Regions from separate parts of the Raoultibacter timonensis genome, predicted to be linked through region 2. Evidence: predicted binding sites of a transcription regulator. Region 2 holds the regulator's gene; the other holds the start of a gene.
The links. Region 2 encodes LexA, which represses DNA repair genes until DNA is damaged. Its sites were predicted from a motif close to CNAACANNTGTTNG; they were not measured.
Positions count from the first base shown of each region.

Region 1: the regulator LexA is predicted to act here: its motif matches at 8,080-8,093, upstream of MWL89_RS07190 (DNA polymerase Y family protein).

Region 1 is NZ_AP025564.1:1,781,753-1,797,485, forward strand. It holds gene MWL89_RS07145 (TetR/AcrR family transcriptional regulator) at 1-55, opposite strand, end outside; gene MWL89_RS07150 (SOS response-associated peptidase) at 201-872, opposite strand; gene MWL89_RS07155 (protein-ADP-ribose hydrolase) at 905-1,744, opposite strand; gene MWL89_RS07160 (SIR2 family NAD-dependent protein deacylase) at 1,741-2,607, opposite strand; gene MWL89_RS07165 (4Fe-4S binding protein) at 2,607-2,753, opposite strand; gene MWL89_RS07170 (winged helix-turn-helix transcriptional regulator) at 2,831-3,163, shown strand; gene MWL89_RS07175 (LysR family transcriptional regulator) at 3,406-4,323, opposite strand; gene MWL89_RS07180 (FAD-dependent oxidoreductase) at 4,519-6,138, opposite strand; gene MWL89_RS07185 (hypothetical protein) at 6,470-6,742, opposite strand; gene MWL89_RS07190 (DNA polymerase Y family protein) at 6,753-8,024, opposite strand; gene MWL89_RS07195 (hypothetical protein) at 8,625-9,146, shown strand; gene MWL89_RS07200 (prealbumin-like fold domain-containing protein) at 9,348-10,514, opposite strand; gene MWL89_RS07205 (serine hydrolase domain-containing protein) at 10,799-11,785, opposite strand; gene MWL89_RS07210 (lantibiotic protection ABC transporter ATP-binding protein) at 12,364-13,074, shown strand; gene MWL89_RS07215 (lantibiotic immunity ABC transporter MutE/EpiE family permease subunit) at 13,071-13,862, shown strand; gene MWL89_RS07220 (ABC transporter permease) at 13,871-14,674, shown strand; gene MWL89_RS07225 (hypothetical protein) at 14,667-15,083, shown strand; gene MWL89_RS07230 (response regulator transcription factor) at 15,229-15,733, shown strand, end outside.
Region 2 is NZ_AP025564.1:2,057,075-2,072,807, reverse strand. It holds gene MWL89_RS08485 (ATP-binding protein) at 1-213, shown strand, start outside; gene MWL89_RS08480 (stage V sporulation protein S) at 343-690, shown strand; gene miaB (tRNA (N6-isopentenyl adenosine(37)-C2)-methylthiotransferase MiaB) at 718-2,106, shown strand; gene miaA (tRNA (adenosine(37)-N6)-dimethylallyltransferase MiaA) at 2,096-3,064, shown strand; gene dapF (diaminopimelate epimerase) at 3,080-4,006, shown strand; gene MWL89_RS08460 (LL-diaminopimelate aminotransferase) at 4,091-5,257, shown strand; gene MWL89_RS08455 (InlB B-repeat-containing protein) at 5,433-9,248, shown strand; gene hflX (GTPase HflX) at 9,438-10,748, shown strand; gene lexA (transcriptional repressor LexA) at 10,827-11,471, opposite strand; gene MWL89_RS08440 (hypothetical protein) at 11,587-11,886, shown strand; gene MWL89_RS08435 (ATP-binding cassette domain-containing protein) at 12,298-13,818, shown strand; gene nrdR (transcriptional regulator NrdR) at 13,916-14,362, shown strand; gene dut (dUTP diphosphatase) at 14,366-14,809, shown strand; gene MWL89_RS08420 (MerR family transcriptional regulator) at 15,149-15,562, shown strand; gene MWL89_RS08415 (hypothetical protein) at 15,705-15,733, shown strand, end outside.

The DNA of each region.
Region 1 (15,733 bases), 280 kb from region 2:
GCGCAACGTCGAGGATCTTGGCAACGGTCTCTTCGGGGTGTTTGTTGCGGGCCATCGATCCTCCTATCCTTCTGTGCCTGCGGGCGAGCGTTAAACATACCGTTGGTATGTATGATAGATCTCCAAATCATTCAGCGCAAGCGTTTTCTGGTCCCATCCAAAATGTTTCGGGATCAGTGGTGTTGGCGATCGACGGTATCTCACCACAGCGCCTGTTGGCCGGGGGCTGCCGGTTTGATCGGCCTCGCGGCGATCGCGGGCATGTTCGTCGCATCGGGCCCCTGCGCGGTGGCGGCAAGCGCGATGCCCGTGCGGTCGAACAGGTGCTCGAAATCGGGCGAAAACCACAGGGGCAGTTCGTGTTCGAGCAGTACGACAGGCATGCGGTCGTGCACGGGTTCGACCGCTGCGTTCGGGGCCGTGGTCATGATGGAGAAGCGGTCGTTTCGGTAGATGCCCGCCAAGAACAGCAGGCGGCGCGGACCGTCAAAGCGGTACTGCCGCTTGATCGGTTTGCCGGTCCGTTCGCTTATCGACGTCTCGGTTTTGTGCGGCTCGAAGAATCCGAATGCGGGCACCGCGCAACGGCGGTTCAGAAGGGAATCGCGCCACATGCTCGTTTCCGAAAGCGCGGTTTCCGAACGGGCGTTGAACACGACGCCGCTTTTGCCGGAAACGGTGTACCCCCAGGTCATATCCGCCACGCGGAGGCCTTCGGTGCACGGCACCACGAGCGGAACGGTCGAGCCGGGGTAGGCGTCGGTTGCCCGCGCCGGCCAATCGGGCATGACGTTGACGTGATTCTCTATCTCGATGTCGCGGACGATCAGCTCGATGACGTCGCGCGGAACCATGATGAAATGCCCGCACATGCCCGGTCTCCTTTCCTTGCCGCCTCAGGCGATCATAGCACGAGCAAACGCTCGTAGGCGATGCGATCCTCATCGGTAAACACGTTGAAAACCACGGTTTCGAGGGTCGTGTCGCGTGCGAGGAACTCTTCGACGGTGCGCAGCGCGATCTCGGCCGCCCGTTCGCGCGGGAAGCGGAACTCGCCCGTCGAGATGCAGCAGAACGCGATGCTTTCGAGCTTCTCTTCCGCCGCGGCCTCAAGGCACGAGGTGTAGCACGATGCGAGCTCGCGTTCTTGGCTCGCGCTCGGCGTGCCGAAGGTGACGGGGCCGACCGTATGCATCACGCGTTCGGCGGGCAGGTTGAAAGCGGGCGTGAGGGTTGCGGTGCCGGTGGGCTCGTCGCGTCTGCGGACTTGCATGATGTCGTTGCAGGCGAGGCGCAGCTGCATGCCGGCGAAGGTGTGGATCGCGTTGTCGATGCAGCGGTGGTTGGGAACGAAGCACCCGAGGAGCCTGCTGTTCGCGGCGTTGACGACGGCGTCGGCGGCGAGCGTGGTTATATCGCCTTGCCAAAGCGCCGTTCGCCCGCTGCGGCCGAGCGGCGCGATGCTCGATGCTTCGGTTGTGCCGCGGACGTCGCGGATGCGCGCGAGCACGCCGTCCTGCAGCTCGAGCAGGGCGTCGGCGGCGGGCACGGGCTCCCGCGTGTTCATAAGCGCCCGTACGAGGCGCCAGCGTTCGAGCGGGTCGTCGGGTACCGGGAGCCCGTGCAGATCCGGGCGCTCGGCAAGCAGCATTCCTGCGAGTTCGGCCGTGTCTGCGGGTTCGAAGAGGTCCGATGCGGGTGCTTTTGCGGGACCCGTGCGGTCGGGACGGAGGTTTTCGGTCACGGGCGGTCTCCTTCCCGGGTAAGGTCTGCGATCACCTGGGACATCTCTTCGGCGAAGGTTACAGTGCATTCCCCGTTTTCCGCCCATTCCCTCGGCTGGTCGCGGTTCAGCCTGACGAGCGTGACGTTTTCGGGATCGTTTAAGGCCATGTTCTCGAACGGGTAGCGGATGATGCCGGGCGTGTTGAACCCCACACCGAGCTCGAGCAGCACGGTGCGGGCGCTCGCACATGATCGGACGAAGGCGCCGTAGCGCTCGCTCGCTTCGCGCCAGGTCCCGTCCTCGACGAAAAAGGCGTCTTTGCGCACGTGGATATCCATGGGGCCGCCGCATACGGGGCATGCGGGCACGAGCTCGCGCGGGATGCGCAGGTCCTCGGTGCGCGCGGCCATGGCGCGCATGAGCCTCTCGTCGGGATAGAGCGCGTCGTGGCAGCCCTTCGCGCACTGGATGAAGCCGTAGTTTCCCTGCACCTCGAAGATGCGCGTGGTGGGGAAGCCCGATTTTTCGAACTGACTTTCCACGTTGGTGGTGATGACGAAGAAATCCCTGCCCTCGATGAGGCGGAGCAGGTCGGCGTAGAGGGCAAGGGGCGGCTCGTCGAAGTGGTTCGCGAGGACGTGCTTGGCCCAGTACGCCCATCGCTCCTCCTCGGTGGGGTAGGGGTAGAAGCCTCCCGCGTACATGTCGGGGATGCCGTAGCGCTCGATCCACGGAGCGAACAGCTCCTCGAAGCGCGCGCCGCCGTACGTGAGGCCCGCCGCGTCCGAAAGCCCGGCTCCGCCTCCGACGATGATCTTGTCGGCACTCGCAAGCGCCCGGCGAGCCGCTTCGATGCTGGTCCGGTAGTCGTATGCGGCCATCACGTGCTCCTCCCGATTGCGTCGTGCGGGCAGGTTTCGGCGCAGGCTCCGCAGCCGGTGCATGCGTCCGTGACGCGGTAGGGGCCTGCGAACGCGCATTCGCGGATGTCCTCGTGCAGGAAGCGGAGGTAGCGTTCTGCGTCCATGTCTTGCCCCTTTGTTCGTCAAGTTGGTATCATATATACGCCAACAGCCTTTGAGAAACCAGTCCGGAAGGACCGCCATGCCCGACGAGACCAAACCGCACCTGCCCGCCTGCCCGGTGGAGACCACCCTCACGCTCATCAGCAACCGATGGAGGGTGCTGATCCTGCGCGACCTCATGGACGGCCCGCGCCGCTTCGGCGAGTTCAAGCGGAGCATCGGCGCCATCACGCAGAAGGTGCTCACGGCGAACCTGCGCGCCATGGAGGAGTGCGGCCTTGTCACGCGCACCGTGTTTCCCGAAGTGCCGCCCCATGTCGAGTACGAGCTGACCGAGCTCGGGCACAGCCTCAAGCCCGTCCTCGACAGCATGCAGGAGTGGGGTGCGGGCTACAAGCGGGCGATCGGCTGATTCTGCCGCGCCTGCCTTGCGCGCGTTTTGCTCTTACGACCCTAGCATACAAGCGCGCCGCCCGATTGGTAAGTAAGCACTTCGAAGTGCGCTAGGTTTCTTTGGGATACTATAGGAGAAGAGCGCAGAGATGAGCTCTGCGGGCACGGAGGTGCACGCGGGAAGCCGATACGACCCTTCGGGTGTAAGCGCTATGTTCTGCCTTCGACGGACTCTTTGATAGATGGAAAGCCCCCAGGCTTCTAGCCATCGATACCGAAGCGAAGCCTTTGCTTCTGACACCTCTTCGCTAGAAAGGCAAGGAGGATCCTTTCGTCGTTGTCAATCTTCCTTGAGGATAGGCAAGACAATCCGATTTCCCAGAAGTCCTCGCAAGGAACCGCCGTCACCTGATCGCTTTGCCCAAGCAGAGAGACCACGTGAGCCGGCAAAAGGCAGACACCTTTGTTCTCCGCCGCCAGAGCATAAAGCCAGAACAGCTCGCTTGAGTTGATCCAGGAAAGAGGCGCGATATCTCCCTCATCGAGTATCCCGCTGAGTCTGTCAAACGTTTTGTACTGATACCCGACACCCAAGACCACCTCTCCCTGAAAATCCCGAGGCGTGAATCTTTCCAATTGTGATTTGGGGTTCTCCTTGTTAACGGCCACGAAGCCGCGAATCCTGTCGATGGTATGCGTTCGAAACCGCTTGTCGTACGGGGCCACGGTGATGGCGAAATCGTAATCCCCCTCCGCAAGACCTTTGTCCACTATAAAGTCAGGGCACTCCTCTACCCGCAAGGAGAACTCAGGATGGTCTAGCTCGAAATCGCTGAAGGCATCAAGTCCCAGATAGCCCATGACCCCCGTTGCGACGCCGAGGCGGATGGTCCTTTTCGCATTCCCAAGCATTCTGCTAAACTCGAATTCAAGGTATCGGATATCCTCGGCCCAATCTAGGGTCTGCTGGTAAAGCTTATCGGCGTACTCCGTCGACTCCAGCCGTGAGTTACCTGCAGGTTTGAACAGGCAGACGCCCAGCTCGGCTTCGAGCGAGCGGATCGCCTTCGCCAATCCCTGATAGCTTATGGGGATGGATCGCGCCGCATCGGCATAGTTACCGATTCTGTAGACCGCCATGAAGTAGGACAGACGCTCTGAGAACAAGTAGCGGTGCATAGCACACCTTCCATAGATAGGGTCGAACCGCATCCTGCAGCTGAGCAGTATATATGATCAAAGGCTCTGAGGTCCAGCGAGCATCTTAGACGCACGCTGGACCTCAGTTTTCTCATTGACTTTTCGTGGTCGCAAGCTCCCGTGCTGAGTCCTTCCTCGGTTCGGGAGCTTTCAAAGGGAAGCCATGCACCACCCTTAGGCGATATATGCTGCCGCCTGCTCAGCTGCGACCCTGCCCGTATAGATGCACCATGCCGCCTGGGAACCGGGAGCGACGTACACATTGTAGGTGTCGCCGTAGAGTCCGCCCGCATCGCAGCCGCCTGCATACAGGCCGGGGATGACGCTGCTGTCATCGCGAAGGACCTCAGCGTTGGGGTTCACCTTGACACCGCCGACGGTAGTCAGGTAGGAGACATAGCAATCCATCAGGTAGTATGGACCCTCCTCCATGGCGATCATGAACTCGGCGGGCTTGAACATATCCTCGTCCCTGCCATTTGCGCACATCTCGTTGTAACGATCGAGCGTTGCACGAAGCGCGTTACCGTCAAGGTCGAACTGAGCCGCCAAGTCCTCGACGGTGTCACCCTTAGCCACAATACCCATCTCGATAAGCGACTCCAGCTCCCTTGAGAGGTTGGGCATCTGAGTGCCTTTGAGGATGTGCGTGCCCACGCCAACAAGAGCGCCTTCGCCGCTCTCGAACCTGTCGACGAGAGCTTGGTTGACGAATGAGAGCACACGCTTTTGCTGGGCGCTGGACTGGCCGGCGTAGGAGAAGTTGCGCTCGAACATGTCTTCGCGTACGTAGCGCTGAGCCCTTTCGTTAAGCCAGATGGCAGGCTGGACACCGCAGGCGAACGCCTCGGAGACGCCGAAGGACGTTCCGATGACGCTGGGTCCACCCGTCATGAGGGTGCCGGGCGAAGACACCATGGCACCTCCGGCGGCCTTGACCATCTTGATGCCGTCGCCTGTGCGTCCGTTGTCGAGCATCGCCGCGACGAGGTCGGGGTTGTTGCCTAGCTCCTCGACAAGGCCCATGTTGTTCGAGAAACCGCCGGTGCCGACGATAACTGCTGGGCAGTCGATCTGCACGACCGTTCCATCGGCTCGCGCGGCCAGCAGGCCGGCGACGGATCCGTCTTCATTCGTCAGCAGCTTCTTGCCGGAAAGTTCGAACTCGGTTCTTATCTCGTGCTTCTCGACCGCCTTGATCATGTTCTCGACGAACTGGGCACCGGGAGCCGGCGCACCTTCGTACACATGCCAGCAGGGATCAGAGGCGCCCATGGCGCGGACTTCGGCAAACTTGATGCCGAGGCTTTCGCACCACTCAATGTTCGAGGCGCTCTTGTCGAAGAAGGCTTTGTAGAGCTCCTGGCTGGCCACATAATGATGGAACTCAACGGCCTTCACGAGGAGGTCGTCCTTGTTTAGTTCGATTCCGGCATCCTTCTGCCACTGGGTGCCGATGGCGAACATGCCTTCCGTTCCGGAAAAGCTTCCGCCAAGCTGGCTATGCTTTTCAATCAGGAGAACATCCAGTCCGAGCTGCTTCGCCTGAATGCTGGCAGCCATGCCGGTACCGCCACCGCCCACAACGCACACGTCGGCGGTAAGGGTCTCCGCGGGTTCGCCGAGCTCCTCGATGTCCCAAACCGACGGAGCTGCCTGAGCGGGTGCGGAGTCGTCTTCTCCCGACCCGTTCGCAGATGAGCACCCGTAAAGTCCGGCTCCCATGGCAAGGGAGGCCACTGCTGCGCCCTGCAGAAATCCGCGCCTCGAAATACTGTTTTGGTTGAGTTTCATAGTACCCCTCCATTTGTGATCGTCCTTCATGACGAGAAGAGATTACGAGCTTGCATGAATGAGGACAACAAATGCGCGTTTAACGCGAGGTTCACTCGATTGAACTGTTTGCTCAATGCTGGGAGCAACTGAACGATTCGCGGCAATCGAGACCCCTTCCAGCGTCACATGCAAGCCCGTCGAGTCAAACGCAGGTTCTTTCGCAAGGCCTTCACAATATTGGTACGCAGAATCAGTACACCGAGGTGAAAAACATATTTCGCGTCAAGCATCTTGCCGATCATCAGGTGGAAAAGAGTGCCAGCCTCTTATGCTGAAGCGAGTTTTCGCGTCAACGGGCTTCTCCTGTGCGCACCTTCTCCTCCACGAACCAGCGGGGGTTCTCGTAGAAGAGAAACGTATCCCTGTCCCGGATGCGCACGAGGAAGCGCACGCCGGTGCCGCCCACTTTGAGCGATGCGGCGCGGCGCGTGTCGAGGATCCGATCCACCTTGAACCGGCGGCCGTCTTCCCAGACGATCGAGAGCGGCCGCACCGACCCGTCTTCGCGGTGAAGCGCCACGACCTCCACGTAGCGCTTCTTCCTGCTTTCGATTCCCTTCATGGCGCATGCCTCACGAATGCAGGTATCCGACCGGGTGGACCGTGTTCTCGCCCTTGATGTCCACGCCGAGGAGCGCCTCGTCGACAAGCTCGGCGCCGCGCTGGATGCAGAGGTTGCCGAACCGCCGCCTCAACTCGTCGATCGTGAAATCGAGGCGCAGGGCGATGTCGCGTTTGCTCTCGAAGAGCGAGAGCTGCTCGGGCTCGCTTGCGGCTACGAGGTCGGTCGCGCGCACGTGGAGCCCGCGGATGGGCCGCGTGCCGTCGAACCGCTCGTTTGCGAGCACGAGCGTCCAAGCCGTCCGCGCCACGTCGCGCGTGGCGGCCGTCGCGTACGGCAGCTTGGTCTGGCGCGTGTAGCTCGTGAGGTCCTCGCCGTCGCGCACGCCGATCGCGATGGTGCGGGCGCGCATGCCGTCTTCGCGCAGGCGCTGCGCCACCGATTCGGAGAGCAGGTAGATGAGGGCCTTGGCATCGCTTGCGGTGAATATGTCGTGCGGGGCGGTGAGCCCGTTGCCGTAGCTCTTCACCGTACGCTCGACGTCCTTGCGCGCGGGGTCGTAGGCCTTCACCGGCGTCGCGTCCTCGCCGCGTGCGAAGGTGCGCAGCATCAGTCCGATCGTGCCGAAGCGCCGCTTCAGATAGGCGTCCGAGGCGTGGGCCAGATCCCCAATGGTTCTCACGTTGTAGGCGGCGAGTTTCCGCTCGGTGGCGTGCCCCACGTAGAGCAGCTCGCCGACAGGGGAGTTCCAGACGATGTCCTGGTAGTTCTCGCGCGTGATCTCGGTGATGGCATCGGGCTTTTCGAAATCGCTGCCGAGCTTCGCGAAGATCTTGTTCCACGAGATGCCGATGGACACGGTCACGCCGAGCTCGGCGCGGATGCGCTCGCTGATTTCCTCGGCCACAACGCGCGGCTGCCCGCCGTGCAGATGGATAGAGCCCGTGAGGTCGAGCCAGTTCTCGTCGAGGCCGAACGGTTCGACGAGGTCGGTGTACTGGTAGTAGATGTCGCGCGCCAGGGCGGAGTACTTCTTGTAAAGCGGGTAGTCTGGCGGCAGCACGACGAGGCCGGGGCACTTCGCCCGCGCCTCCCAGAGCGCCTCGGCCGTCTTGATGCCGTAGGCCTTCGCCTCCTGGCTCTTGGTGAGCACGATGCCGTGGCGCAGCTCCTCTTTGCCCGCCACCACGACGGGTTTGCCCCGAAGCTCCGGGTGCTCGGCCTGCTCGACCGACGCGTAGAAGGTGTTCATGTCGACGTGCATGATGATTCTCTCGTCCATAGCTCGCCCCGTTTCGATGTCGGCTGCCCCACGCAACCGGTAACTTCTTCAATAAAGTACAGATGTTCGCATCATTGAACGGGGAGCGCAAGCGAACAAACCGTGGAGATTGCGGGGCGAGAGTCGGGGCTGGGTTAGGGTTGGGGTTGGTTTGAGCGTAAAGTCGCGTTCGCCGTGGAACCCGGAGACGTACGGGAGCTTGACAACATCGACGGGTGCATCCACGCGAGCGGGATGTCGATGAGGGCGGCGCGAACACTTCGACGGCTTCCCGAGCGCCCGCACCCCGAGGTTCGTCTCCGAAGAGGGAGCCGGCCTCCTGCGGCCACCCGTGTTGTTAATGTAGGAAAAATGAATTATAATCACACCAATAAAGTTTTATCGGATCGCCGACTTTTCTTATCCTGGAGGCGGTGCCTATGTCGACCGAAGAAGAATCTTCCGATCGCCGGCCGGAGCTGATCAGCTTCAGGCGGTACCTCATCTAAACCAACTTTATCCCGTGTTGTGGTACCGCGCCCTTGACCGAAGCGGCCGTGTAGGATAGTCGTTCTTTTTCATGGAGCGGTTTTCGGGCGAGTAGGGAGCCATGGCTTCTCAATGAAAGGGGTGGTGCTTATGCGTGTCGAGACAATCAGCCTGAGACGGATTTTCGGGAAAAGGGTTCTAGGATACCTTTTCTTGATGTTGGCGGCTAGCATGGTCTGCATGGCTGTTCTCCAATCCTGCGCGCCGTCGCAGCGGGAGTCGTCGATCGAGGCAAATCCTGTTTCCGAGGAGCCTGTGTTTTCGGATGGGGTTTCTGCCGTCAATGCCGCAGGGCTCAACGTCGACTATCCCGTCAACGACTACGGCGAGACGTACGGGGGGCTTGATGACGTCCCCGAAGGGGCTTGGGGATCGTACGAGGATTTCGTCGGCATGTACCCGGATCTCATCCGCGTCGAGGCCACGAACGGAGCCGTCGGCTACGTGAAGAAGGAAGATTTTTTCGGGTCGCCCCCGGAGAGTCCAGAGGATACCGTCTGGGCGCAGACGGATAAGGCTATGCATGGAATTCCGCCCCTGACTGTCTACGATGTGGACGGCAGGACGGAGCTTGGGAGTTTCGCTATCGGATAGGGAGTGGAACGAAGAAAGATAAAGCATCGAGAAAAGGGTTTTTTTAGTCCGATATTCTCTATCTCAGCACCTTTTGCCCGACAAGAGATGCTGAGGCAAGAGCCCTGTGCTTCCCGTAAGAGCATCGTCGACGAATTCAGGTACCCAAAAGGGTGTCCGTTCCCATCAAGAGTATTGCAGCCCCGCGAGCTCCCAGTTCATCTAACCGACTGATTGAACGACTGCGTCACTAGGGTTTTTGTCTTTTTCGACTTGATATGCTGTGATGGGTTCATCGTTTTGCAGCGGGTTCCCTGCTACATGAACAGTCCATTTTCCTGAACCATCAACTTGCACTGGATCGCAGTAATAAGGCCTATCGGGCAACAAGACGTAGACCGTTGCATAGGGTACGCCGTCTCCGGAGATGGTGGAACTGCCAGCTGGCGTAGCGTCTATCGTGGGTTCGTCGCTCTTGAGCAGAGGCATGTTTCCGATGGTAGCCTGTTCTATGGGCTGGCCATCGATGTTCACGCCGCGCGCAGAGACCGTAATCGTGTAGGTGGAAGTCCCGAGGTGATAGCCGGCAGGTGCTTTGGTCTCAACCAGGCTATGGGTTCCGAAAGGTATATCGGTAAAGCTCACCGTGCCGCCGGAGCCGGATGTGGCAGTGCGTACGCTGCCGTCTTCGAGGGTCAAGGCAAACTCCGCTTCCGCTAAAGGATTGTAGGGCTGCGAAGCCTTAATCTTCGAGAAGCTGAAGTCCTTGGTTTGAAGCGGCATCGTATAGCTCGCTTGTGCTTCTAGCTCGTAGGCTTCGCCTTTGACCGTGATGTTTTCTTTGGCCGACAGGCTCGATTCGCCTGCAAAAGCCTCAGGTGATGGCACACTTACCGAAATCGGTAAGGCGAAGGCAAGCAGAAGGGCAAGCGTGAACAGACCGTGCCTCCCTTTGATCTTCTTGCGTGAATACGCGAGCACGAGGATGGATGCTACGAGCACGGCAAAGACCAGCAAAGCACCGGCCACGGCTTCGTCGTAGGTCTTAGCGAGGCCGCTCGATTGACCGGGTGTTGTGTTGTTACCGAGGTCAGCAGGCTTGGTATCGGCGGGAACGCGTGCCGTGAAGTCCAGCGTAAGCGACTCCCCCGAAGCGAGGCTTGCCGCGTCTAGGCTTTGGCCGCTGAGAGAAGAATCGAGACCGGCGGGAAGGATAGCATCAAGCGTCACATCTTCGATCGCGAAAGAATTGGTGTTGGTGACGATGGCGCGCCCCTCGATGGTGTCACCGGCACTGTACTGTGCTTTGTCGGTGGTGAGCTCTAAGACGACACCGTCTTGAGAGGCTTGCGCGGCGTATGCGGTATGGGGATGAGAAGCACCGTGCAAACTGCGAGCATGAATGCAATCGGCATAAGCGGATTTCCCAAAGGCTTCGTTTTCATGTGTAACCTAATATCGTATGTTACCTTTCTCTATTCTAGCATGTCATTCAGTGCATTTTCACCCAAAGAATGCAGAGAAAGATTGGAGGTTACCTACCGGGGACGGCGGATACGATGAACCCTGGTGCTGAAAACGGCCGCACTCGCAACGAGCTGCTATGCCGAGGGACACCACGCTCTGTGCGTTTATCGAAGGAGCTTCGAACGGAAGACGATCTCGCTGTCTGCCTATTCGCTCTTGATGAGCGAAAGAGCGATCCCGTCCTCAGGCCAAGCCAGGTACTTGATGCAATTCGAGAGCAGCACAACGGCCCGTTCTCTCTTTTTGCTGAACGCCAGAAAAGCATGGAACGAACCCGTTCTTCCGTTGTGCCAAACGGTATCGTCATCTTTTTCGATCATCCAGCCGAGGCCCACGTCGAGATGCTTGTCGGAAACTCGCTTCTGGTGGCTGTAGGCGAGGTGGCTTCTCTCGCCGTAAAGGTTCATTTTGGCAAACGCGAGCATGTCGGATGCGTTCGAGCAGATGCATCCGGCGGGAGCGTAGGCCGAATCGTCGGACCATGTCCAGTTTCCCAGGTCGGCCTCTTTCTTGAAGCCGTGAACCATGCAAAGCTCATTCGAGTTGCACGAGGTCGCTGCCAGTCCAAGGTCTTCTTTGATGTAGGTGGTGATGCAGTCGAAATACCTTTTGCCCATCGCTTGGCCGAGCGCGTGCCCCAGCACCGAATACCCGAAGTTCGAGTACTGAAACTTCCCTTCCTTTCGCGGTTTGCGGGAAGCCTCGAGTATCGAGTCGATAAGCCAGTCCGACGTAAAGCCGTCGAAGGGGTTGCTCTGTTTTTTGCCCGAAGAGAAGACATAGGAAAGGGCATCGAGTTTGGAGTCGAAGAGGTCGGGATCAGCATAGCCCGACGTATGGGTGGCGAGCTGCAGAATGGTCGGGTAGGAAAGCCCGGCGGGCAGATCGATGTGACGATCGACGGTGTCGTCGAGGCGCAAGAGGCCTTCTTCCAGGCATTTCGCAAGCAGGGTCGCGAGGAACACCTTCGAGATGGAGCCCACTTCGTAGGAGCGGCTCTCGGGCGCGACGGGCACGCCGCCGCTCCCGAAGCTCCTGATATCGTCGACGCCTTTTTCGTGCGTCGCAACGGTTAGGACAACGTGCGGCTTGTTCTTGCAGTACTTCTGGATATCGCTTTCGTCGAGGTGCATGAGAAAACCGCCTGTTCCTTGTTTCGTCTTCGTGCTAAGCCGGGTGCGCCCGGTGCTTCGTTGGTTGGGTGCTTCGAGGAGTGCATACGCATTCTATCATGGGGCCTTCTCGGCTCAGGGGCCCTAGCGGTATCGGAAAAGACGAATCGCGGCCGCGCTCGCGTTTGCGCGGAAAGCCATTCGTTTGCGCAATGACGCCCAGGTAGTCCATGATCGCGTGGATGAAGATGGGGACAAAGAGCGATTTCGACTTGTAGAGCGCGAAGGCGAAGGTCGTGAACAGGAGGTAGGCTGCGCAGACAGCGAGAGCTCTGCAGACCTCGCGCCAGTCGTTTTTCGGCTTTTCGTCCAGGCTGGTTTGCACTCGGATCTCTCCTAGGTGGTTGCGTTCCGGTCCGATGGTATGCCCAAAACAGCGTTCCTCGGTGCGTTCGGCGGCGAAAAGGCGCCCGCGATTCCGACGAATCCTTCGCATTTCCGTGCCTCCGTTACAGCTTCGTTAGACTTGGCCCTCATGCTGGTACCAGTAACCGAGAACGACGTCCGCTGCGAGGCGGACTCAAACGAAGGGAGACGGCATGGATTGCATGCTCGAAACGCGGGGGCTCACCAAGCGCTTCGGCCGCGGCGACAACGCCCAGACGGCTGTGGCGGATGTGAGCCTGCATATAGGCAACGGCGAGGTGTACGGGCTTTTAGGCCCCAACGGCGCGGGTAAATCGACCACGCTCAAGATGATCTGCGGGATGCTGCGCCCCACGGAAGGCCAGATGATCTTCGACGGGCACCCGTGGCAGCGCGACGACCTCTACGCCATCGGTTCGCTCATCGAGGAGGCGCCGATCTATCCGAACCTCACCGCCCGCGAGAACCTCTGCGTGCGCGCCACGCTCTTGGGCCTGCCGAAGGAGCGCATCGACGAGGTGCTCCGCACGGTCGACCTCGAAAACACCGGCAAGAAGCGCGCCGGACGCTTCTCGATGGGCATGAAGCAGCGGTTGGGCATCGCGCTCGCGCTCCTCGCTCATCCGCGCCTCCTCATCCTGGACGAACCCACCAACGGGCTCGACCCCATCGGCATCGAAGAGCTGCGCGACCTGATCCGATCGTTTCCGACGCACGGCATCACGGTGCTCGTGTCGAGCCACATCCTCACCGAGGTGCAGCAGATGGCCGATCGCATCGGCATCATCACGCAAGGACGCCTTTCCTACGAGGACGTGCTCCGTCCGGGCGAGGATCTCGAAAAGCTCTTCATGGACGTGTGCCGGAAGGGAGGGGCTGCATGATGGAAGCGCATCTTCAAACGACGCTCATCTCGGCGCTGCGAGCCGAGGCGCTCAAGTTCCACCATGCGGCTCCCGTGCGCCTGGCCATCGTCATGGCGCTGCCGTTCGCGCTTTTGGGCGCGATGACGGGCTTTGGCGGCATGCTCTCGTTCTCGCCATGGAACTACTGGTACGCCCTGCTCATGCCTGTGACGATCGCGCTTGTGACGGCGTGTGTGGCGAACGCAGACGCGCGGCTCAAAAACCGCTCGATCCTCGGGGTGGGAACGTCGCTTCGCACTTCGTGGTGGGCGAAAGTCCTGTACTGCCTCGGCCTCTCGCTTCTGTCCAACCTCGTCGTCTTCGCGATCTACCTGGTTACGGCGGTCTTCGGTGCGGGAGGGCCTGCCCCAGACATGTTGTTCGCAGGCGCGCTTACGATGCTCTCGGCGGCGCTCGCCGTAGTGGTAACGAGCGCGTGGATGATTCCGGTCGGGTTGTTCCTTACGGCCCGCGCGGGCATGCTCGCGGGCATCTTCGTGCCTCTGGCGGTGCAGCTCGTGGGCGGGTTCGCCTGGTCTGCGATACCGGTCCCGCAGCTCTTTCCGCCTTCGGCCACCATGGTGATACCCACGGCGTTTCTGCCGGTGCTGCCGAGCGGCGAGCCGCTTGCGGCCGACACGGTGCTCGGCGGGGCGCTCGCTGCATCGGGCTCGCTCACCGTGGCGGGGCTTGCAGTGGCCGCAGCCGTGTTCGCGGCGCTCTCGGTCGCGGGCGCCGCATGGCTCAAGAGGTCGGAGGAGCTATGATGCCCCGTATGACGTTTCTGCGAGCTCTGCGCTGCGAGTTCATGCGCCTTCTGCGCTCGCCGCTCGCGCCTGCGCACGGCGTGTGCGCCCTTGCAGGCGGTCTTGCCTGTGGAGCGTACTTCGCCGTCGCACCGTGGGATCCCTCGATGGGAGCGGACGCCTACGTGCAGCTGCTCGGTGCCATGATGCCCCTCATGGCGGGCATCGTCTGCGGCCTTTCGGTGGAAGAGGAGCGGCGCGCAGGCGGGCTTTCCAACCTCACGGCCGTTCCCTCGCGGCGCATCGCCGTTGCGGCCAAGGGCTCGGCGCTCTGGCTCATGGGGCTTCTCGCCCTCGCGCTCGCCGTCGGCATCTTCGCCGGCATCCTCGCCGGGGCAGGCAGGCTCGCACTGGGAGCAGGCACGCTTGCGCTCTCGGTCGGCGGCCTCGCTCTCGGCAGCGCGCCTCTGTACGCGCTCATGCTGGCGCTCTCGCTTCGCTTCGGGCGCAACGTCACCATCGGAGTGGGGGCGGCGGGTCTCATCCTCGCGTTCTTCTCAATGGGCGGCCTTGCCCACGGCCTCATGACCGGCGAGCTCACGGCGGTGACTTCGGGGCTGCTCGGCCTCGAGCCGTTCGCCCTGCCCGCGCGTTTGGGTTCGCTTGCCGTGGAGGGGGCCATAGCCGAAGCGCTCGGATCCGCGCAAGCCGCTTCGCAGGTATCCGCCGCCGCGACAGACGCGTCGCTTCTGTGCGCGGCCCTCACGCTCGTTGCGGTAGCGGCGCTTCTCGCATGGTTCGAACGGTTCGAAGAAGGGAAAACCTATGTCTAGCTCTGAAAGGCGGACGCACCGCTTTGCCGCTCTGCTCCTCGCGCTTGCGGCTGCGGTTGTCGCATTGGCTCTGGCGCTTCCGGGCTGCTCCGGCGGTTGGGGCGCGGCGGCGCAATCGGTCCTCGACCGGCTTATGCCCGGTCCCGAGACGACGATGTGGGCGCCGGTGCCGCAGCCCGATTCCTATACGGACAGCTACAGCGATGCGACGGGCGCGGGCACCAACTACGTGTACAGAATCGATGCAGCTACCGAGGGAGGCGACCGCCGCGAGCTTACGATCATATCCTTCGGAAACAAGGCGACGGGCGAGGGCTATCTCGAGATCGATGCCAAGGGCTCTTCGGGCGTCCATTACCGTGCCGTCGACGAGGCCGAGGTGCCCGAGGGCGCCAAGGATGCCCTGTAGGGCATGCGGCCCGGCTTGGAAGGCCGTGAAGGCCGAGCGGAAAACCTGCGTGGCGGGCGGGGCTGGCGGATAGGGTTCGCTGTCGAACTGCGGACAATATCAGGTATCATGGCGAGAACACGACGGACAGGGAGGTGCGCAAGCGATGGCGCGCATACTGGCTATAGACGACGAGCAGGCGATACTTGCCGCGCTTGAGCGTGTGCTCAGGCGAGACGGGCACGAGATCGTATGCGTTACGGAGCCAGCGGAAGCGCTTTCCATGGATCTTGCGCGCTTCGACCTTGTTCTCTGCGACGTGATGATGCCCGAGCTCGACGGGTTCGACCTGGTGAGGCGGATCCGCCCGTGCTTCGACGGCCCTATCGTCTTTCTCACCGCCAAGGTTGCCGAGGAAGACGCCGTCGTGGGCTATGGCTTGGGAGCCGATGACTACGTGCGCAAGCCCTTCGGCGCAGCCGAGCTGCGCGCGAAGGTCGCCGCTCATGTAAGGCGCGAGCAGCGCGAGCACGCGAACGCCCTGACCCTCGGAAACGTGCGTGTGAACCTCGGCACCAAGGAGGTCTTTGTGGGCGACGCACTCGTTCCCCTCACGCCCACCGAGTACGAGATCTGCGAGCTTCTGGCACGTCGCCGCGGGCAGGTGCTCT
Region 2 (15,733 bases):
AAAAAGAACCGAAGCGCTTCGAGCAAGGCCCTCTCGGTCGACCCGCGGGGACTCAAGATCGAGCAATCCGATATGGCGGCGTTTTCGGAAAAGCTTCAGCGGGCGTTTTCCGATTTGGCCGAGCAGTACTATCTCGAACCGGGCGTCCAGCCGGAGGTGCGCGTCGCCCGTGATGGGATACACGTGAACTTTCCCCTCCTCAAGCTGCTATAAGTTGCGCGCCCATTCATTAATAGCTACAATAAACCACACGTTTGAAAAGCACATATGTAAATACGACGGCATATTAATCCAGCGACTGAATGCACGTGATACGTACTACAACGACCAAAGGATATGCGCGTGTCTAACTCATCCGAACAGAGACCCGAAACGGGGTGCCTCAAAGTATCGTCGAAGTCCTCTCCGGCTTCGGTCGCCGGTGCGATTGCCGGCATGATCAAAGATGGCGTGAGCGTTGAGATTCAATCGGTTGGAGCAGGTGCCGTCAATCAGGCCGTGAAAGCCATCGCCATATCGAGGGGCTTTCTCTCGCCGATAGGAATCGAGATCTACTGCGTTCCCGCGTTCGCCGACATCGTGATAGACGGCGAGTACCGTACGGCCATCCGCTTTACCGTCGAACCTCGCTATACAAGGGGCGTTTCCCGAGCCGCTGGATCGTCGGGCGAATACAGCGTAGACGAATAACAGCCTTCACACGCAAGGACATAGAGCATGCACCATACGTTTTCAGATATGACGTTTTGCATCCGCACGTTCGGGTGCCAGATGAACAAGCACGATTCGGAGCGCATAGCCGGCATGCTGGAGGGCCTCGGCGCCCTTCAGGTAGAAACCTCCGAAGAGGCCGATATGGTCGTGTTCATGACCTGCTGCGTTCGCGAGGCTGCCGACGTGCGCCTTATGGGGCAAGTTGCTTCTCTGAAAAACCTCCCTTTGCGCGAGGGGGCGGCAATCGGGCGGCGCATCATTGCAGTCGGCGGTTGCATCGGGCAGCGAGACGGTGAAAAGCTCACGCGTGAACTCCCGCACCTCGATGTGGTGTTCGGCACGCACAACCTCGGCTCGCTTCCGAAGCTCATGGAGCGCGCGATCGGGGGCGAGGGGCACCAGATCGAAGTGCTCGACTCCGCCGAAACGTTTCCAACCGATCTGCCTACCGCCCGCGAGCACAGTTGGGCGGCGTGGTTGCCCATAACCATCGGGTGCAACAACTTCTGCTCCTATTGCATCGTCCCCTATGTGCGCGGACGCGAAAAATCCCGCTCTTTGGAAGACGTCGTGGCCGAAGCGAAGGCGTACGTCGACGCGGGTGTCAAAGAGATTACCCTGCTCGGGCAGAACGTCAACTCTTACGGGCGCGATCTGTACGGAGCCCCCCGCTTCGACGATCTGCTCGATGCGATCGACGGGACGGGCATAGCGCGCCTGCGGTTTGCGACGAGCCATCCGAAGGATCTGACCGACGGCGTCATCGAGCGGTTCGGCACGCTTCGCTCGCTCATGCCGGCGCTCCACCTGCCCGTCCAATCCGGTTCTGATCGAATCCTCGAAGCCATGAACAGGCGCTATACGAGGGATCACTACCTTGAGCTGATCGCGAAGCTGCGAAAAGCCTGTCCCGATATAGCCCTTTCGAGCGATATCATCGTCGGGTTTCCCGGCGAGACCGAGAAGGATTTCGAGGATACGTACCGTCTCGTCGAAGAAGTTGGCTACAACCAGGTGTTCACGTTCATCTATTCGAAGCGCGAAGGCACCCCAGCTGCAAGCATCGAGGATTCTACGCCGCGTGAAGTCATCCAGGAGCGTTTCGATCGCTTGGTCGATCTTGTCCAGGACAAGGCTTGGCAGAGCAACCAATCGGATAAAGGCAAGACGGTCGAGGTACTCGTCGAGGGTGCGTCCAAGCGCGATAGCGGCATCCTTGCCGGAAAAAGCCCGAAGAACCAGACGGTGCATGCAAAGGTTTCCGCAGGACAAAGCGCGGAAGACCTAGCTGGCAGCTTCGTCAACGTGCGGGTAGACGAAGCTAAAACGTGGTACCTTGCAGGGACCGTCGTCGATGCCGACGAAGGCGCGCGGGGAAGCGATGGGTGCTAGGCAGTCCATGCGCGGCGATGGATTGCCCGTCGTCTGCATCGTCGGTCCCACGGCATCGGGGAAAAGCGATCTCGCCCAAGCGGTGGCGGTTGCGCTCGACGGCGAGGTGGTAAGCGCTGATTCGATGCAGATATATCGCGGCATGGATATCGGCACGGGCAAGGTTATGCCCGAGGATAGGGTGGTCGCGCATCATGGCCTCGATCTGGTCGATCCGGGTGAGCCGTATTCAGCCGCCATGTTCCAATCGTACGCGAGAGCTTGCTTCGACAGCTTGGCCGCACGCGGCAAGCGGGCCGTTCTTGCGGGCGGAACGGGCCTGTACGTGCGAGCCGCCATCGATGATATGGATTTTCCGAAAGGCGAGCAGGTGGACAATCCTGTTCGAGACCGCTACATGCGCTTCGCCGAGGAGTGCGGAGCTCAGGCGCTTTGGGACGAGCTCGACCGCATCGATCCGAAGAGCGCCGCTCTCATCCATCCCAACAACGTGCGCCGGGTCGTAAGGGCCTTCGAGATGCTCGCCGAGGATACGACGTACGCGGCACAGCACGAGCGGCTCCAGCACCTGCCGCAAGCGGTTCCAGCTGCATTCTTCGGGTTGGGTATCGATCCTGCGATTCTTTCAAAGCGCATCGATCGCCGTGTCGATGCCATGCTCGAAGCGGGACTTGTCGATGAAGTAAAATCTCTGTTACATCACGGGTTTCGGGAGGGGATCACCGCTCCTCAGGCGATAGGATACAAAGAGATCGTTTCGGCGCTCGACGGATCAACGTCGTTCGAAGAGGCGATTGCGCAGGTGAAAACGGCGACGAGGCGCTACGCGAAGCGGCAGCGCACGTGGTTTCGAAAGGATGCAAGGATCCACTGGCTTTCAGCCGACGATGGAGATACGGCATCTTTGGCACGCGAGGTGCTTTCACAGCTGAACGGAGCCGCCGCCGACCGACGATAAGGAGCAGCGTCTGCCATGGAACTCGATTTTGTGAAGCTTCACGGTGCGGGAAACGATTTCGTCTTCATAGACGATTTCTCGGGCACCCTCGAGTTGACGAAGGAGCAGATTGCCTGGCTCTGCGATCGGCATTTCGGAATCGGCGCTGACGGCGTTATCCTCGTTCGCCGCCCGAACGACCCCGCGTGCGCAGCGTACATGCACTACATCAATTCAGATGGAACTTTGGCCGAGATGTGCGGCAACGGCGTGCGCTGCTTCGCCAAGTACCTTGTCGACTACGCCTTTGTCGATCCGGGCGACGGCGCCCTTGCGGCCGAAACGCTTGCGGGTGCGAGGCCCTTGACGTTTTCGGTGGACGAGGACGGCAAGCTCGTCTCGGCTACCGTCGACATGGGCACGCCGCGCCTTGCGCCCGACGAGGTGCCCACGACGCTCGCCGCGAACGCCGTATCTCCCTACGGCGAAGCGTTCGTCCTCGACGCTTCCGTGGATTCGCCTTGGGGTCCGTTTTCGTTTACCTGCGTATCGATGGGAAACCCCCATGCCGTCTGCTTCTTGGACGATATGCGCGCCCTGCCGGACGAGTTGTTCGCCGATCCCCTCGCAAAGAGCCTCGACACGCTCGACCTCGATCGGGTCGGTGCGTTCTTCGAAAACCATCCGGTCTTTCCCGAAAAGGCGAACATCGAGTTCGCCGTCGTGCAAAGCGGGGGAATCGCCATGCGGGTGTATGAGCGGGGATGCGGGGAAACGCTCGCCTGCGGAACGGGTGCATGCGCGACGGGTGTCGCAGCATGCTTGTCGGGGCGCTCGGGGTGCAGCAACGAGGTGCACTTGCCCGGCGGTGTGCTCACGGTCTCGTGGGGCGATGACGGGCACGTATCCATGAGGGGGCCTGCTGCGGAAAGCTTTTCCGGGCATGTTCGCCTGCCCCTGTAGCGATTCGCTTGTGCGCGTTTGTACGATTGGCTTGCGCGGATCCCGATGCGGTTGCGCGATGAGGTTGCGATGAAAGGAACGTATGTGAGAACTGCAGAATGCTTGGATCATTTGGCCCCGTACCTGTTCGCCCAGATAGACAAGAAGCGCGATGCGCTCGTCGAGCAGGGAGTCGACGTGATTTCGCTCGGCATCGGCGATCCCGATCTGCCGACGCCCGATCATATCGTCGATGCCATGGTCGATGCCGTGCGCAAACCGGAAAACCACCGGTATCCCGACTACGAGGGGTCGCTTGCGTACCGAACGGCCTGCGCCGATTGGATGAGGTGCCGTTTCGGCGTTGAGGTCGATCCGAAAACCGAGGTGCTCGCCCTCATCGGCAGCAAGGAAGGCATCGCGCACCTCCATACGGCATTCGTCGATCCCGGCGATTACGTGCTCGCCCCCTCGATCGGCTATCCGGTGTATTCGGGCGGTGCCACGCTCATGAGCGCGCAGACGTATTTCATGCCCATGCGCGAGGGGGACGGGTTTCTCGCCGATTTCGACAGCGTGCCCGAAGACGTGCTGGCCAAGGCAAAGATCATGTTTCTGGGGTACCCGAATAATCCCACAGGTGCCGTTGCGACGGGGGAGTACTTCGACCGCGCAATCGCGTTCTGCCTCGAGCACGATTTGCTGCTCGCCCACGATAACGCGTACAGCGAGATCGGCTTCGACGGGTACCGCGCACCTTCGATTCTCGAACGACCTCGTGCGAGAGAATGCTGCATCGAGTTCTTCAGCCTATCGAAGGCGTACAACATGACCGGGTGGCGCATCGCGTTCGCGGCGGGAAACGCCAAGGCGATAGCTGCGCTCGGAACAGTGAAGAACAACCTCGATTCAGGGCAGTTCACGGCAATCCAGGATGCCGCGATCGTTGCTCTCACCGGATCGCAGCAGTGCATCGACGACATGTGCGCCATCTACGAGCGCCGTCGCGATCTCATCGTCGACGCGCTTCGCGCAATCGGCGTGGAGTGCGAGAAGCCTCGGGCCACGATATACGTGTGGGCGAAAGTGCCGCACGGCTATACGTCGGAATCGTTTGCCACGGAACTGCTCGAACGGGCACACGTAATCGTTACGCCAGGCAGCGGCTACGGCCCTGACGGCGAGGGGTACATCCGCATTTCCCTCACCACGCCTGACGAGAGGCTTCTCGAAGCGGTGAGGCGTATAAAGGGCATCGCGGATCTCTCGTAAATGTATCTACATAAGTAGCAAATACTTCTTTATCTCGATAAGCGGATGTGTCATACTACCAAATTATAATACCTTACTTAATTACGTAAGTTATTCTATATAGGTGTATATGGCAATCTGCATGCACGTTCGATCTTGGTCGCGCGTGGAAGTTTTCGGTATAAAGGAGACTTGTATGGACTGGCTGAGAGACAAACGGCGCAGTGCGGCTCGTGCAATCGTATCGGTTGTTGTGGCAACGACGGTCGGCGTCCCGTACAGCGCGATGGCGGAAGAACCCGCCCGTTCCCCTGACCCAAATGCGGGAGGTGCGACGGTCGCGTCTGAAAGCGGGTTTGCGGGCGGATCTGCATCGACGGCAGAGGCCTCTCCCGCGGCGGATACCGGACAAGCTGGGGCCGACGAGGCAATGGCCGGGCCCGATTCAGCAGATGAGCTTTCCGACGGCGGCTCCCAAAAAGACATCGAATGCGGCACGGGATTCGCTCAAGCGGACCGACTCCCGATTGAAGGCAGCGAGCCGGCAAGCGAATCGGGCGAAGGCTCTGCAGAGGCGAACATGCTGGCAGGCGATGCTGCCGAGGAGTCCTACGAAGCCGACAACCAGGAAACGCTTCAGAATCTGATCGACGAAATAGCCGACGGAACGAGGCAGAACCTGCCGATCGAGATCAAAGGCTCTTTCGAGCTTGTCGGCCCCGTCGCCGTTCCCGCGCTCTCGTCCGGCTATCTGGCTATCTTCGCCGATGCACCCGTCGTGCTAACCGCTTCGCCCGCCGCCCGCCACGTGGTAATCGAGCCGCAAAGCGAGGATAGGGCCCTCTATTTCAGGAATATAGTGCTCGACGGCAACGGCAATGGCGGCGGGATAGAACTCGAGCAGGGAACTTCGTCGTTTTATCTCAATTCGACTTCCGATGCAACGGTTCCCCCGGGTTTCGAGAGCCCGAGCCTCACGATAAAGAACTGCACAGCTATCGACGGAGCCGCACTGCATGCGATCGATACCGCACTGTACGTACACGATACCTCGATTGTGGGTAACGCAGCGGCGGAGCGCGGAGGTGCCGTATTCCTCGGAACGGAAGCGTGGATGCACCTTGGTTCCTCGAGCGTTTCAGGCAACACTGCAGGCGATGGTGGGGCGGTGTATGCATCGGGAGCCGGACAGCCGGCGATCGAGGTGTACGATTCCGCTCTTGAGGGAAATACGGCGAATCGAAACGGTGGGGCAGTGTACGCAGAGCGCTATCTGGAAATCGTATCCTCGACGTTGCGGGGAAATGTCGCGCATGAAAACGGCGGCGCGATCGCGCTCGTCTCGAAAGACGTAGATTTTGAGGCTTCGCTTACGCTTGCCCATGCGAACGTGTTCGGGAACGAAGCGTCGGGATTGAGCGGACAGGGTAACGGCGGCGCGATCTACCTCTACGGAGACAATGCCGACATGCTCATCGACGATTCCGATACAAACTCTCGTGCAACCGATATATACAACAACACCGCTAAGGGCTCCGGGGGCGGGGTGTACGTTGAAGGCGCGGGAGAATCGGGTACAGCCAGCACCACGATGGCTACCGGCTCGGTTCGCGACAACGCCGCCGCAGGGGGGCAAGGCGGCGGTTTGGCCTTCGCGGGACAGTACGTTTCGATCGCTTTGGGGCCGACGCATAGCTTCGAGCCTCCCGTTCTCGAACCGCGCATCTATGCAAACCATGCGCAGGGAAGCGGAGGCGGCATCCACGTGTCTTCCGCAGAGGACGTGTCGTTTGAAAGCTACTACGGAATCATCGAGACCAACACGAGCGAATCGGAAGGAGGCGGCATCGCCGTAGGCCAATCGGCTTCTGCGACCCTCGTGCTTAGCGGTACTGCCGTGAACGGGAATGCCGCCGCCGGCAACGGTGGCGGCATTGCGGTAAACGCCCACTCGAGCTTCATCTACCCCAGCGCCGCACTCGATGGGTCCGGTTCGTTCGTTGCGAATAGCTCCGTATCGAACAACAGATCGGGAGGCAACGGGGGTGGCGTGTATTCCGAGAACCCCGACAGCGGTGATTACCATATGTTGGCGATGCAAATGCAAGGTGCGTTGATAGACGATAACGTTGCCCGAGGCAGCGGGGGCGGCATCTACGGAGCTGCAACCAGCAGCGCCACGCTGCATGCAGCGGCTGGAAGCGAGGCTTCGAGCATGAGCATTTCTCGAAACATTGCGGGTGCATCGGGCGGAGGCGTATACCTGGCATCTGTGCAATCGTCTTCGTTTTACGGAAACGGTGCAGCTCTTGAGGGCAATACAGCAGGAAGCGAGGTTGCTAGAGGCGATGGCGGGGGCGTGTACCTCGCTTCGAACGAGGGGTACGCAACGTACGGATTCAGCGAATCGAGCACTCAGCAGAAAAACGCGGTTTCGGATAATCATGCCTACGGAAACGGAGGCGGCGTGTACGCCGTTTCAGGCCAGCAATCATACGGCCAGGTCGAAGGTGTGGATATTGATGGAAACGTAGCCGAGGAGAGCGGCGGCGGCATCTACGCGAAGGCGTCGTACGCCTCTTTGTCGATGCATGGAGGCTGGGATCCCGAAACCGGGGATCCCAGCCGGAGAAGCCTTTCCGAAAACCGCGCACGCAATGGATTCGGGGGAGGAATCTATCTTGAGGGATCCCAGATCGAAAACCGTTTCGAGCGCATCGATGCCCGCGCCAACGTCTCGCATGAAGACGGCGGAGCGCTGTATGCGTCAGGAAGTGCGGCGGGAGGCGATTCGAGCACTTCGCTTGACACGAGCGTGGCAGAATCGTCGTTTGAGAAGAACGAGGCCGGAGGATCCGGGGGAGCGGTGTACGCCGCGAGAAGCGGGGAAGCCGAAGGCGCATGGTCGTCGTTTGCCGCGACGAGTGTGCGGTTCAGCGAAAATGCCGCCCGAGCCGGTTCGGGCGGTGCGGTGTATCTCGGGAAGAACGTAAACAACCTCTCGCTGCACGCCGCCGGTTCGGGATCGGGACCCATGGAGTTTGCCGGCAATGCAGCCGCGCTCGACGGAGGGGCTCTGTGTCTTGAGGGCGGATGGCAGACAGGGCTTGTGCAGCAGGTGGTCATGAGCGGCAATACGGCGGGAAGAAACGGCGGAGCATTCGCGTTCGGCGCCATGGATGACGATCAGAACGCTACCGAGATGTTTGTCTCGTCATCGAGCATTACGGACAACGCGGCAGGGGATTCGGGCGGCGGTGTTTGGACGCCGTACGAAAACCTTGGGCACTTAACCGTCGATACCGAAGGGCAAATCGAGGATACCACGGTGTTCTCCGGCAATACCGCTTCGCGAGAACTGGAATCGGTGCTGCTCGGCAACCCTGGCGATATTGCCTTGCATGACGAGAGGATTCATACGCGAAGCTTCTCCGAACGTCCCGAGAGCTACGACGCGTCAGGCCTCCCGTTCCGCGCAGCCGATGCTGTCTTCGAATACGGGTACAACAACTACGACATCAGCTATCGGAGAGCCGCGATGGTGCTCTACGACGGAAATGGGGCGACGGGCGGTGCGGTGCCGGTCGATAATCGAAAGTACCTGCCTGGCGATGTCGCCGCAGTGAAAGCGGAGCATACGCTCGTGCGAGAAGGGTACACGTTCGGAGGTTGGTCTTTCAAGGCGGACGGCGGCGAGCCGGTGCCGGTGTCTATCGACATGGGGGATACCGATGTGACACTGTATGCTATATGGGTGAAAAACCCCGATCCGGTCGATCCCGTTGACCCGACGGAGCCAACCGATCCCGGCGAGTCGACCGATCCCGGGACCCCTGGGCAGCTCGTCGGCTCCAACCAGCCGAGCGGCTCTGCGAGTTTGAAAGACTCCGCAGCTGGGCTGGCGAAGACGGGTGATGCGCTCGCCGCTGTCGGTATCGCGGTTGCGACACTCGGCAGCCTAGCGGCTGCGATAGCCGCATGGAGCAGGAGCAGGCGGCGCATGCCCGAATGACGTGACTCCGCGAAGGGAAGCGTAACGAAATGCAAACGCGGGTGTTGCCTGCCGTGCGGCACCCGTGCTAGTATCTGAGACCGATGTTCGTTCGGGAAAGGACGGGGTACGTACATGGCCACGATAAGGTTGCGGTAAGCGCTCTCATTCATATACACGCCATCTGAACCTTACGAAAGGCCATAGACCATGACCCAATCCAAGCATTTCACTATAGAAGAGGTACGCGAGCGCGCCGTGCTCGTGGGGGTCGATCGCGGCGATACGACGTGGCCCGTTTCCGAAAGCCTTGCAGAACTCGAGAGGCTCGCCAACACCGCCGGCGCCGACGTGGTTGCGGTAACGTCGCAAAAGCTCGATGCGCCGAATCCGCGTACGTTCGTCGGCTCGGGAAAGGCCGAGGAAGTTGCCGACCTCTGCCGCGCCCATAGCGCCGATATCGTGATATTCGATGACGAGCTTACCCCATCGCAGCAAACGAACCTTGAGAGGGTCGTTCCGAAGGAGGTCAAGGTAATCGATCGAACGGCGCTGATCCTCGATATATTCGCGCTGCATGCGACGAGCAAAGAGGGGCGTTTGCAGGTGAGGCTTGCTCAGAACCAATACCTTCTTCCGCGTCTTCGGGGCATGTGGGCCCACCTTGCCTCGAACCGCATGGGCGGCGGCGTCGGATCGAGGTTCGGCGAGGGCGAAAGCCAGCTCGAGGTCGACCGCAGGATGGTGCGCAAACGCATAACCTCGATCAAACGCGAGCTGAAGCAGCTGAACGAAGTGCGCGCGCTTCAGCGCGAGGGGCGGTACAAAAGCGGCATGTTCAAGGTATCCCTTGCGGGCTACACCAACGCCGGCAAATCGAGCCTCCTCAATGCGCTCACCGATGCGGGCGTGCTCAGCTACGATAAGCTGTTTGCCACGCTCGATTCGACGACGAGGAAATTCGTGCTTCCCGAGGGGCGCGAGATAACCCTTACCGATACCGTCGGATTCATTCAGAAGCTTCCGCATACGCTGGTCGAGGCATTCAAATCGACGCTCGACGAGATCGTGGGCGCTGATTTGATCCTTCATGTCATCGACGCTTCTTCAGACGAACGGGAGGCGCAGATTCAGTCGGTCGAAGAGGTGCTCGGGCAGATCGGAGCGCACGACATCAAGCGCGTCGAGGTGTTCAACAAGATCGATCTTCTCGGCGAGGTCGAAAAGGAGGCGCTGTCGAACAGGCATCCCGATGCGATACTCGTCTCGGCGCTCAGTGGAGCCGGCATAGACGCTCTGGTGAAGAGAATTGCAGCGGTGGCCTCAGCTCACGACGAGCTTATCAGCGTGCTGGTTCCCTACAGCAGAGGCGATCTTGTCTCGATCGCCCACGAACGTGCCTTGATCGTTCTCGAGGAACACGGCGAGGACGGTACGCGCATCGATATGCAGATAGGCCCCGCATACGCTTCGATGTTCGAGGCGTTCCGCGTCGAGGTGCAATCGCCCATCGACGCGTAGCCTCGTAGCTTCCGGAAAAGAATCGGCCCCGATCGACGATTGCGATCGGGGCCGACTGCCGTTGGGCGGAAAACGTATTTAAAGGCGCCTGAATACGGCGACGACTTTACCGGCTATGGAGCAATCGGTTGTGATGATGGGATCCATCGACGAGTTTTCCGGTTGCAGGCGTATGTGATTCGATTCTTTGTAGAAGCGCTTGACCGTAGCGCCGTCGTCCATGATGGCTACTACGATATCGCCGTTATCGGCGGTGGGTTGCTCTTTCACTACCACGTAATCGCCGCTGTTGATGCCGGCCTCGATCATGGAATCGCCGCGGACGGAAAGCAGGAACGCTGCGGCATCGCCGACGATTTCGGTTGGGAGGGTGATGGTGTCGGTGATGTTCTCCTCTGCGAGGATGGGAGAACCGGCTGCGACATCGCCGACCAGAGGAAGGTTGACCAGGTTGCCGAAGGTGGGCTGTATAAGATCGTCGATGCCCGATCCCGAGTGGTCTTCAAGCTGGTAGGTGAGGGCGATCGAGCGGGACTTGAGCGGATCTCGCTTGATGAGCCCTTTGTCTTCGAGCGCTTTGAGATGGACGTGAACCGTTGAAGGGGAGGAGAGGCCAAGGCTCTGACACACTTCACGCACGGTGGGGCCGTATCCCTTCTCGCGAATGCAGTCCTCGATGCAGTCGAGTACTGCCTGCTGGCGTTTCGTGACTTTTTCTGCCATGTGGCTTCCTTTCAAAACTTCGAACAAATGTTTGAAAAATATCTTGACATGAACTTTTGTTCGCCATATAGTATACACGAACAAAGGTTCTAGGCAAGAGCAAGGAGGCACATTTATGAAGAATTTCGAAGCGCGCTATACCGTGGTCGGAACATCCGCCCTCAAGGTCGATGCCTCCCAAAACCAAGCCCATGCTGCTATCATCGAATTCCCTGCATCCGGCAAAACCGGAAGGCCGCGCCATGCGGCGAGCCGGCATCTGCACGGAAGAGTCTCCGATCTTGAACTTGTCAGCGAGCTCCGAACGGGAACCGCCCGCGGCAAGGCATTCGGGCGCATTGCTCCCTGGCAGTCCGTTTCCGCTGGCGTTGTGCTCGCTGCAGCTGCTTTTGCCACCATCTTCCTTGGGATATAACGGTTAACCATCCTATCTTCCGCAGAAGCTGCGTTCTGTGAGAAGAGCTGCGTAGCGCCCCGGTTCGCCGGGGCGCATTTCGTTTCGAGGGGAGCTTGCTTCGCCGTGCTGATGGTGGGCGGCACGTATCGGGCGAGCGTTGCTATTCGAAGGCCGCCCGCGCGCCTCCGAGCGGAAAGCGTGCTTTTCGATTTTTGTATGATGTGTTACACTTCGAATGATCATACGCCATGGGCGTTGTACCCGTCATCAAGGAGAAGGACATGCGCAAATAACGATTGCCTTCGGGCATCCCCTAAGCAGACAGTATTCTTTTGTCGCAACCGGGTGCGCAATCGTTATCGTATCAGCCATGTCCCAGATTTCCATTGCATTTCATTCGCGTTGCGCCTTCGTTCAATGGAGGTCGCCATGTTCATTACCTTGCACAATGTGTCATATACCTACGATGATTCCCCTGTACCTGCGCTCGAAGGGCTTTCGGCGACGTTTGCCGAGGGGTGGACCGGTATCGTGGGAAACAACGGAGCCGGGAAAAGCACGCTCCTAAAACTCCTTTGCGGACATCTTCGGCCCGACGGGGGTACGATCAGACCTGCGGCTTCAGGGGTGTATTGCGCTCAAGAGACCGCCTTGGAGCCCGAAAACCTCTACGATTTCGCATCCGACTACTCAGCCGAGGCGGTTCGCCTCCGCGCTTCGCTCGAACTCGAAGACGATTGGCTGTGGCGTTACGGCACCCTTTCGCATGGCGAGCGCAAACGCATACAGGTTGCCTGTGCGCTTTCCCTTAATCCGGCGGTTGTGTCGCTCGACGAGCCGACGAACCATCTCGATAGCCAGACGCGGGAAGTCCTGCTCGGTGCGTTGAAGGCACATCGTGGCGTCGGTTTGCTCGTTTCGCACGACAGGCGCTTCCTCGACGAATTGGTTTCGCAGTGCCTGTTTATTGACGCTGGACGGGCGACGATGATCCCAGGCTCTTACACCGAAGCCAAAGCCCAGCTCGACCTGCGAGAGCAAAGCGCTCGAACCGAGCGAAAGCAGGTGCGCGACCAGCTTTCCCGAACCCGAAGCGAGATGAATCGGCGAAAAGCGGTGGCAAGCCAAAGCGCTGCCCGCCGATCGGGTCGTAACCTCGATAAACACGATAGCGACGGCCGCGAAAAGCTTCGCCTGGCCGTATATTCGGGACAAGACGGAAAAACCGGTCTGTTGGCCGCCCAAATGGATAAGAAGATCGAGAGAACCCGAGAGCGCCTCGATGGAATCCGGACCAAAAAGATCTACGAGAAGCCGCTCGATATACATGCGGAACCCTCGAAAAGGCGCTACGTGGCCCATATCGAACGAGGATCGATCAATATGGGAGATGCGAGGGTGCTTCATTATCCCGAGGTATTCGTCGGCCCGACCGATCGCATTGCGCTCCGCGGACGCAACGGAGCAGGGAAATCCACATTCCTCTCTGTGCTCCTTGCTTCGATCCCCGATCTTGACGACCACCTCGTCTATATTCCTCAAGAGGTTGATTCCGCGGATGGAAGGAAGGTTTTGGAGAAACTGAAGAGCATGCAGTCGTCGCAAACCGGGGAGGTGCTCTCGATCGTTGCGCGACTCAACTCCCCGCCCGAGAGGATACTATCCGGAGACGAACTGAGCCCCGGCGAGCTCAGGAAGGTGATGCTGGCCATGGGGCTGCTCGAGCGTCCGCATCTCATCGTTATGGACGAGCCGACCAATCATCTTGATCTCCCCTCTATCGAAGCGCTGCAAGATGTTCTTGCGCAATGCCCCTGCGCCCTCATCCTCGTATCCCATGACGAGCGGTTCCTCTCCGCCCTGAGCGAGATATCATGGAACTTCAGAGAACCGGATTGCGGGGAAGAGGGGAGGGTCGCAAGGGGAGATACCGTTCTCGTTGTTTCGTGATGGAAAACGTTTTGAGAATTTGCCGCAAGTGTGGAATGCTCGTTGTTCCACAATATGTAGTATGGTAAAGTGATCGAAATACCAACAAAGGAGTAAGATGCGCTGTCCTTCATGTGGTTATGCTGAATCGAAAGTCGTAGACTCGCGCCCCTCGGAAGACGGCGCGTCGATACGGCGAAGAAGGGAATGCCTCGATTGCGGGCGTCGGTTCACCACCTACGAGCGCCTTGGCGACAATCCCCTCGTTATCGTTAAATCCGACGGATCTTCCGAAGCCTACAATCGCGAAAAGCTGTTCAGGGGCGTTCTCATCGCTTGCGCCAAGAGACCCATTTCCTCCGAGCAGATTGCGATCCTGATCGACGATATCGAGCTGGAGCTGCGTAACGACATGCGCAGCGAGATCAAATCGAAGGATCTCGGTGAGATGGTCCTCGCTCGTCTCCGTAAACTCGATGACGTCGCTTACGTCCGATTTGCAAGCGTGTACAAAGATTTCCAGAACATCGAGGAATTCGCTACCGCGCTCGAGGGGCTGGATTAGGCCGTGGCGGAAATAGAAGTTCCCATACGGCTTGTCGATAAGGATCTCGAGATGCCCGCCTATGCGTATCCGGGCGATGCCGGACTCGACCTAAGATCGTCTGTCGATATAGAGCTTGCTCCCTTTCAGCGAGCGCTTATTCCGACGGGTATCGCGATGGCTATTCCTGAGGGTTATGCCGGATTCGTGTTGCCTCGTAGCGGATCGGCCATCAAGCACGGGCTTTCGCTGGTCAACGCTCCGGGCCTGATTGACAGCAGCTATCGGGGCGAGATAAAGGCCATCGCCATCAACCTCGATCCCGAAAACGTTTTGAGGATACAGAGAGGCGATCGGGTAGCGCAGCTGGTTATCATGGCAACGCCGCTTGTTACCCTTTCCGCACAGGAGGAGCTTGAAGCATCGGAGCGCGGAGCCGGTGGATTCGGCAGCAGCGGTTCGGCATGACGATAACAGGCGTGGGCGTACACGCCCCCGACATTGCGGGATAAGCGGGCAAACGCAGTTCAACTGCAGAAGATCCCCGCTTTCTCGATACTGGTAGTTTATAAACCACATACGCAGCCGCTACCAAAGGAAGGGCTCCTACGGGAGTCCTTCCAAGTTTTGAAAAGCACGTCCATAGTTGACCTTAGAGTAGCTCTAAGGTACTATTTCCTTAACGGTTAGAGTAACTCTAAGCTCATAGAGAAATGGTTAGAGTTACTCTAAGGGTGACGTTGTTTGCAGTAGAGGCTCGTAAGTTTGATCTGTCGGCAGAGCGCTGCTCGAGGTTTCGGAGGTTCCATGATCGATCATGTGCTGGGAAACAATCATTCGGGCAATGATGGCGCTCCGCGGTACTCGATCAGTGAAGTGTCGGAAATGACCGGCATATCTGCATTCACTATTCGATACTACGACAAGTGCGGGTTCTTTCCGAAGCTCCAGCGCGACAAAAACAACGTGAGATCGTTTGCCGATCAAGATATCGCCGCGTTACATCTTGTTGATGCTTTGAGGAAAAGCGGGTTGTCTATCGAAGGCATCCAGTATTATGTCAGACTAAGCCTCAAGGGAGATTCGAGTCGCAAGGAGCGCATGGCCATCCTTGAGGCTCGGGAAACCGTACTCGAGTATCAGCGTGAGGAGTTGGGCGAAAGCCTCAAAACGCTGCACAGGGAGTACGGGGGCTTGGAAAACAGCAGCGAAGGCTTCTGAAGCCCTCTCGGCCCGAAGAAGGTTAAAAAACAACGAGCTAGGAGTCGTTAGAGTTCAAGATAGGGCCTTAGAACGGCTCTCAGAGCTTCGTTTGTAAAAGCCCAGTTCAGAGGCTTATTTTTAGCATATGAAAGGAAAACAGATGGCAGACGAGCAAAATCAGCCACCGCA